DNA from 2 places in the Shewanella sp. KX20019 genome. Region 1 is predicted to be linked to the other one. Evidence: predicted binding sites of a transcription regulator. Region 1 holds the regulator's gene; the other holds the start of a gene.
The links. Region 1 encodes MetJ, which represses methionine synthesis genes. Its sites were predicted from a motif close to TAGACGTCTAGACGTCTA; they were not measured.

Region 1 (4,197 bases):
CTCTTAACGATCGAGCTTGCTCATTCGACAGTAACTGCTCTATCAGTCTTTGTTGAAAACTAATCAGCGTTTGTAACTCTTCTTGCCACAACTGCTTTGTGGTGCTCAGTTCCAGCAATCGATATAGAAAGTTAGTGCTTTTTCCTGCCGCAGAAACCACCACAAGATCGTCACTGTGACCATGAGTCAGGAGAATATGTGCAACGCGACGATAGCAGTCTGCGTCAGCTAAACTGGAGCCACCAAATTTATGTAAGTGACAACGTGCCATCTTAAACCCCTTTAATTAACAAGCGACAGCTGCATTGAGTGCAGCTTCAATATCGGCAACAAGATCATCAGCATCTTCGATACCAACAGAAAGACGGATTAAGGTGTCTTTAACCCCTGCTTGAGCACGTGCTTCAGGATCCATCGCTCGATGCGTCATGGTCGCAGGCACTGCCACTAGACTCTCTACTCCTCCGAGGCTTTCTGCAACAGAGAAATAATTAAGATTTTTTAAGAAAGCGACTAATTGCTCTTCACCGCCTCTTAATTCAAAGCTGAGCATCGCACCGAAGCCTTTTTGCTGCTTAGCAGCAATTTCATGACCAGGGTGATCTTTAAGCCCTGGGTAGTAAACTTTTTCTACTGCGCGATGACGGGTAAGAGTATCAAGGATCCGCTGCGCATTCGCCTGATGTTCGCGAATTCTTACCGCAAGTGTTCGAATTCCGCGCAATGTAAGATAACTATCGAATGCACCGCCCGTCAGACCTAAAGTATTTGACCACCAATGCAACAACTCGCCCAGCTCAGCGTCTTTCGCCACCACAGCACCACCGACGACATCACTGTGGCCATTGATATATTTGGTGGTCGAATGAATCACGATATCGGCACCAAGTAGTAAGGGTTGTTGCAAGATTGGTGACAGGAAAGTGTTATCAACGACCACGAGTGCACCCACTTCGTGGCTAGCAGCACTTATTGCTTCAATATCAACAACCCGTAACAGTGGATTTGACGGCGTTTCTAGCCACACCATTTTAGGCTTTCTAGCAATGGCTATAGCCAATGCCGCTGTATCGGTTTGGTCAACGACCTCAAGTTTGAACTGACCTTTCTTCGCCAGATTGACAAATAAACGATAACTACCACCATAACAATCATGAGGTACCACCAACAGGTCATCGGGACCAAGTAAACTAGTCACTAAAGTTATGGCTGCCATTCCAGTACAAGTCACTACCCCTGTACAACCTTTTTCGAGTTCAGCGATAGCATCGCCTAAGATTGAACGAGTGGGGTTGCCTGAGCGGCTATAATCGAAATCTCTAGGATTTTTGTGACCATCAAAAGAATAGTTTGTAGAAAGATAGATCGGAGGTACAACCGCACCATGTTGGCTATCGGACTCGATGCCTTGGCGCACAGCTACAGTGGCTAGTTTACGCTCGGTCATGTACTACTCCTCTTGCTAGATTTTCTTATTAGGGATGTCTGGACGTCTAAATGTACCTAAGCAATTCACCCTAGTCAATCACTTTTGGCCGTTTAGACGTCCAAGCATTTAGAAATCTATTTGCATTTGTCATAAAATAGAGGCAATAATTTGACTGTGCTGCATAAGGGGTTAAAATCTGCCCCGAATTTAAAAATTACAGGTGAGTCAATGACTGAGTGGAACGGCGATTATATCAGCCCATATGCTGAACACGGAAAAAAGAATGAGCAAGTAAAAAAAATTACTGTCTCTATTCCTTTGAAAGTACTCAAGGTGCTTACCGATGAGCGTACACGCCGCCAAGTGAATAACTTACGTCATGCCACCAATAGCGAATTACTCTGTGAGGCGTTTCTACACGCTTACACAGGACAACCGCTGCCAAATGATGGTGATCTTTCAAAAGATAAGCCTGATAGCATGCCTGCGGAAGTTAAACGCTTGATGGATGAGATGGGCATTGAGTGGGAAGAGCTAGAGTAGACAGGCTAAGTATGTGCAAACAAGGACCGCTATAGCGGTCCTTGTTTGCTTTCGTTCGCGAAAAAAGATCCACAGGTAGCTAAATGCTAGACCCAAACACGCTTATTTTCGCCTCTATCATTATATTTTGTGGTGCATTAACACAGAGTCTAATTGGCTTTGGTTTAGCTATCATCGCCAGTCCACTGTTATATATTATCGAACCCTCGCTAGTGCCAGCATCAGTCATTATGATGGGTTTCTCTACGGCCGTATTAACGCTTTTTAGAGAGCGTGGGCAGCTTGAGTTCAATGGGTTGCAATATGCGCTACTGGGGCGCATTCCGGGTGGGATCTTAGGCGCTATGCTTATATTGATAGCCCCTCAGCCTATTCTAGGGCTGGCAATAGCCCTTACCGTGGCGATCGCCGTTGGCTTTAGCTTGCTGAAGTTTAATATTTCGGTTAACCGTTTAAGCCTGTTTATTGCAGGGGTTCTCTCTGGCATTTTTGGCAACATTGCTGCCATAGGTGGACCACCGCTGGCGATATTGCTCGCAGGTAAAGATGCCGGTCAATTTAGAGCGGCCCTATCAGCCTTCTTCATATTTAGTTCTATGATTGCATTGGCCATTTTAGGATTTGCAGGGCTATTAAAGCCTGAACATTTGTGGGCATCATTAATGCTATTGCCCTCTGTAATATTGGGTTATGCAGTTGCCGGTAGATTGGTCGGTAGAGTCGATAAACAAAAAACCAGAGTTTTTACTCTGGTCTTATGTAGTTTCAGTGCACTTATCTTAACAGTTAAGTCGATTATCGAACTTAGTTAACCTAACGCTCAAGTAAACCATGTTTAGAAGTGATATGAGGTTTGTAGCACCCCACCTATCGCTTCATCACTGCCAAACATCCCTGTAAAGTCTAAGAAAAATGACTCACCAAAGGCAAAACCAGAACCAATAGAATAGATGTTCGCCGTTGAATCTTTCATGTCATGGCGATAACCAACACGCAATGACATCCAGTCAAACGCCCGCACTTCACCGCCTAGGCGCCAATACTGCGTGCCATCGAGCTCTTTAAACTTCTTGTTTTCAATCAAATCAACATCGGTTGTTACCGTCAAGATACTCCAGTCATAAGCAACACCTGCGGTCACCAAAGGCTCAACGCGATAGGTGAACTTCTGCCCTTCAACTTCAATGGTATCGACATCTTGGCTAATAAGGTTACGACCTGACAAACCAAATACCAAACCATTGATTGGCTCAATAGCCACACCGACATCGATATTAAAACTGGTTTCATCGTTACGGTATTCAACATCATCAAAGTCACTGGCAGAAAAATTATTCGCGCTAGCAATATAGTTGTACGTATCGATGCGCTGGAACTTTGGTGATATACCTACCGAGATAGGCATATTGACAATAGAGAGCGGGAAACTTAACGCTATTCCTAAATCAGATACAGCCCCTCCAATCACTTGGCCATTTGAGGCTAAGTCGGTCACTGCTGGCGGATTATTTACATCTAAGTCTGTAAGCGCATCGATATCCGATTGGGCAATGTTAGCGACACCAACGGCGTTCACGTAACTTTTGTAGAAAATAGCCATTGGCATTCTTTGATGTGGAATCGCCACGCTAAAACCAAGACCGGCACTGGCGTACGCAGACGTACCTTTCAGCGATTCTAAATCGAGGATCAAATCATCTCGGTAAACATCAATATCGCCACTGTTACCCGCATCAATAGCAGCGGCCAAGCCATCATATGAATCAATAAGAGAGTCAAATTTATCAATCATATTGTCGCTGTCGGCCATATCAATACCGAGCACCGGCATCAATAAAACAGCTGAATTATCTTTGTGTGCATTTAAACCGAGCAATGCTGGGTTAACAAAAGCAGCCCCCTCATTATTAGACGAGGCAACACCAGCGCCGCCCATTGCATCACTACGGGCCTCATAATACTCTTGGCCTGAATAGGCAAAAAAGCTGGGGATTAGTGCGCATAATAGCGCTAGTTTACGTAGTTTCATCCATTCCGCCCTTTTTATGTCCTTAACGCTTTAACACCAATACGGTCCAAATCGAAAAAAGGTCTTATACCAATCAATATAAGTAGTTGATCTACTCAGAGTGTTTGTTGGCGAACTAATTCAAGGCGAATGAATGACATAATGATTATTCCCTTATGAGTTCATTTAACGTAGAAGTAGGAAGCCAAAAACCCTC
Region 2 (4,197 bases), 2.5 Mb from region 1:
CAGAGTCATAGATAATCTTAATTTCAGCTGTTTCACGGCCCGCAGTGTCATTAAGCGTACGCAATACATAGGTGCACTGCGTCTGTCCTGTTGGATTGGTATCTGCTTGGTGACGATACGCCTGAAAGTCGCTGCCATTTTCGACGCTGGATAGCGATACCGTAGCAGGATCTTCAAGTAAGGTATTCCACAAATCAACACAACCTTGCTCGCCTTGGCCAATATTGGTTGGCTGTCCCATCGGGTTACCTTTATCAATGCCCAGCGGAAAACCGAGTGCATTAATATCTAACTCGCCACCGGCGTAATCCGGTAGGTCATTTAGCGAGCTATTACTTCCCAGCACTTGCCAACGCGTATGGGCAAAGGTAATGGCTTGTTGGTAAGCTGCTGCTGTTGCTTGGACGCGGCTGACTTCGGCATCACGCCTGAAGTCGATAAATTTTGCTGCGGCAATTACGGCTAAAATACCAAGTACAATAATGACGACGACCAATTCAATTAACGTGAATCCTTTGACTTTACTGTTAGCTAGCATGCAATTTTGACTTCCAATATAGTGCGGCTATTCGGTGTTTTGAAGCCCACTGAATGAACAGATACTTAATTTGATTGGCATAATAGTAATCGATTTGTTAATAGACGGAAATAAAAAACCGCCAAAATGGCGGTTTAGTTGTTTTATAACACGTATAAGTCTACTTATTTAGCACAGCATTAAAGCGATCAAATGCGGCGTCGAGATCAGCAATGAGATCATCGACGTTCTCAAGACCAATGTGAAGCCTAATGAGTGGCTTACTGCTGTCCCACTTCGTAGCGGTGCGTATTTTATCGATACCAAATACACCCAAAATCAGGCTTTCAAAGCCGCCCCATGAAAAACCCATCTTAAAGTGATCCATGTTTTCAACAAAAGCGGTGACTGATTGTAAATCTCCCTGATTTAATACGAATGAAAATAGACCGTTAGCTGCAGTAAAGTCGCGTTTGAAAAATTCATGTCCTGGGCATGTATCAAAAGCGGGGTGGCGCAGATGGTCTACCTCTGGTCGGCTATTAAGCCAGTTGGCGACTTTTAATGCATTCTGCTCGTGTTGAGCTAAACGGATCCCCAAGGTACGCAGACCGCGACTGGCTAGATAGACGTCATCAGGCGAGGTGCACTGGCCTAACAGATAACTGTTTTCGCGTAACTGCTGCCAATGCTTTTCATTGGCAGTTGCTGTGCCCATCATCACATCAGAATGGCCAACGATATATTTAGTTGCCGCTTGGATCGAAATATCGACGCCCATCTCGAACGGACGTGAATTGATTGGCGATGCCCAGGTATTATCGAGCATGACGACAATACCTTGTTCGTGGGCAATTCGGCTCAATGTGGGCACATCTTGAATTTCCATGGTAATGGAACCTGGAGACTCTAAAAATAATACCTTGGTGTTTGGCTGAATAAGATCACGAATGCCTTCGCCAACCATAGGATCATAGTAGGTGGTTTCTATACCATAGCCGGCTAATAACTTATTACATAAGTCGCGAGTAGGCTCGTAAGCGCTATCGACCATCAGTAGATGATCGCCCGCTTTTAAAAATGACAGTAAGCTATTGCTGATAGCCGCGCTACCTGAGGGGTAGAGCGCTGTGCCAACGCCGCCTTCAAGTTCGGCAATAGCCGCTTGAAATGCAAAATGAGTTGGCCCGCCGCGGCGACCATAAAACATCTCGCCATTGGCTTTGTTTTTAGCAGCAAAACGCAGGTCATCCATCGTATCAAACACCATGGTTGATGCGCGAAAAACCGGTGGGTTTATCACTCCTTGAGTCCACTTCTTGTCGCGGCCAAGACTAATTATCTGCGTTTCTTTTTTCATAGAGCTCTATTTCCACTATAGGGTATTTTTAGTTTTAGCCATCTTAACATCTAAACGGCTAAAGTGAAGTGTCAATCTATTCATCCTGTTCTGCGATTTAGCTATGTTGGCTTCTCTTTACTAAGTGGCAGCTGGATCAATATCTCAACTCCAAAAATCTCACCTTGTTCATTGATTCTATTCTGTGCACTGATTTTTCCTTTATGGAACAGGCTGATCAACCGAGCAATATACAGACCAAGGCCTAAATGAGGTTTATCCTGCGCTTTTTGCGCTCTCACAGAAACCATGGACTCAAAGATCTGCTGCGACATATTCTCAGGCAGAGGTGTGCCGTAGTTTGCAACAGATAGCAGAGCGAGCTTATTATTCACTTTAAGGCTCACTTCGATAGCGCTATCAGGGGTGCTAAATTCCAGCGCGTTAGCAATGAGCTTATCCATTAGTTGCGCAATGTATTCTGGTACGCCCTCGACATACATCGCTTGTGAGTCGACATCAATGTTGAAAAACTGCTTAGGGTAGGCCATTTGATACCCCTGCATGCAGCCGCTAATCACTTTTTCTAGGGGGAATAGTGATTTTTCAGCATGGGTTAAACTCTCTTCCAGTCGTGTCGCTTCGCTCATATTATTGAGGATCATATTAAGGCGGTTAACCCCTTCCTGTGCCCGGTCAACATATTTTCGGCTATCAGGGTTGAGCGTTTGCAGGCTTAGGTGTTCTAGTGATGAGCGCACCACAGCAACAGGCGTACGTAGCTCGTGGGATAAGCGCGATGACATGTTTTCTAGGTAGTGAGTATATTGACCTAATCGACTAACTATACTGGCAAAACTACGAGATAGATCGCCAATTTCATCTCGCACTTTTGAGCCTTGAATGGCTTTTCTAATGCGCCCTTGGTTATCAATAGCTTGTTCGGCTTCATCGCGCAGCTTACGTATTCTGCTAGAGATGTTGGATGCAAAAAAGAACAGTGCCAAGGTGCCCATACTCATAATGGTTAGGATCACATTAAACAGCTTCTCTAAGGCTTTATTGCGCAGCGTGCGGATCCCATGGGTAGTTTCTTCGGCAATAACAACCCCCATCACTTTATCATCGATCCAAATCGGGCTGGCGGCGGCTAAAACCACCGCCTTGTTGTCGGGTGTGAGTCGCCATGTGGAGCCTTGTTTCCCCTGTAACGCTTTGTTGATATGGCTCCCTTGCAGTACGGTGGAGTCCTGTAATGAGTCGACAAAGTCCTTCGAGGGGATGGTTAGAATTTTATAATAAAGCGGATACAAATATTGCTGCTTAAATCGGTCCCAAGTGGTTTTACCCTCTTTTTCTACTGTTGAGCGGGCCCAAACGCTGTTATCTGAACGGATATCGCCTGACTTTGCTAGCACACGGCCATGTTTATCGAGCACCCAAATCCGCGAGCTATTATGGGCCATACCCTTGATAATGTTTTCAATTTCTGGAGAGGGCACTAATACCGTGCCAAGCTTATTAACATCATCAATCGCTGAGGTACCGACAATGGCATCCAACTGTCGAGTGTTACTGCCGTTGACATCATAGATGGCAAAGCCCAATTTACTGCCCACCATATTCAGCGGGATCCGCAGCTCAACATTGTAGCCATTAGCCGATTTAAGCCATTTACCCTGAATTTTAACTTCAGGTGTTACAGGTGTTGTCAGCGCAGGGTCTTCAGGTAGCTCAAATGCACTGATCCAGCCATCTTTTGTTGTTGCCACAACATAACGGCGAAATTGGCCGTCGGGCGCTAGCGTTGCAATGGCGATATGGTCATTTCGGTCAATGCTTAAACTGTTTTTGCCGCGATAGATCACCTGTGGATCGGTGACCTCAAAAAAACCGTATAGATAGCCGGCGTATTTACCGACCATATGGGTAAATTCGATGTCTAATGGCTTGGCTGGATCGCGTTTATAGATTTGATTGTCTTCAGCATAGTGCAGGGAGCGGTGACGATAGGGTTGCCAGTCACTGAGTTTACCATCGAGTTGAATCGGGCCTGCTAATGGATAGGCGTATAGATCGCGGCCCTTTTCGACTTGAGTCAAGAAGCTAGCTTGGCTATCAAACAGTTTCGGCCGCTCGTGCAATGCGGTCGCAAGCGCTTGGGTGGTGCCCTCGAGGGTTTTCTCTTGGCCAAGTCGTAGGTATTTTTCCATCTCCCACACGTATTCGTAACCTAACCATGGTAAGCATAGTAGGAATAGCGATAAGATGCCGACTTTGGCTCGTAGGCCAATAGGAAGATTAAACATATATTTCTCGATATAAAATGACGGTTAGCTTT

Region 2: JK628_RS13505 (cystathionine beta-lyase) is a predicted target of MetJ. The motif match lies at 1,921-1,938, and genes of this name have one in related genera.

Annotation. Positions count from the first base shown of each region.
Region 1 is NZ_CP068437.1:583,858-588,054, reverse strand. It holds gene JK628_RS02540 (bifunctional aspartate kinase/homoserine dehydrogenase II) at 1-271, opposite strand, end outside; gene metB (cystathionine gamma-synthase) at 287-1,447, opposite strand; gene metJ (met regulon transcriptional regulator MetJ) at 1,658-1,972, shown strand; gene JK628_RS02525 (sulfite exporter TauE/SafE family protein) at 2,056-2,784, shown strand; gene JK628_RS02520 (conjugal transfer protein TraF) at 2,808-4,001, opposite strand.
Region 2 is NZ_CP068437.1:3,069,732-3,073,928, reverse strand. It holds gene JK628_RS13510 (type II secretion system protein) at 1-538, opposite strand, end outside; gene JK628_RS13505 (cystathionine beta-lyase) at 699-1,877, opposite strand; gene pdsS (proteobacterial dedicated sortase system histidine kinase) at 1,979-4,165, opposite strand; gene pdsR (proteobacterial dedicated sortase system response regulator) at 4,190-4,197, opposite strand, start outside.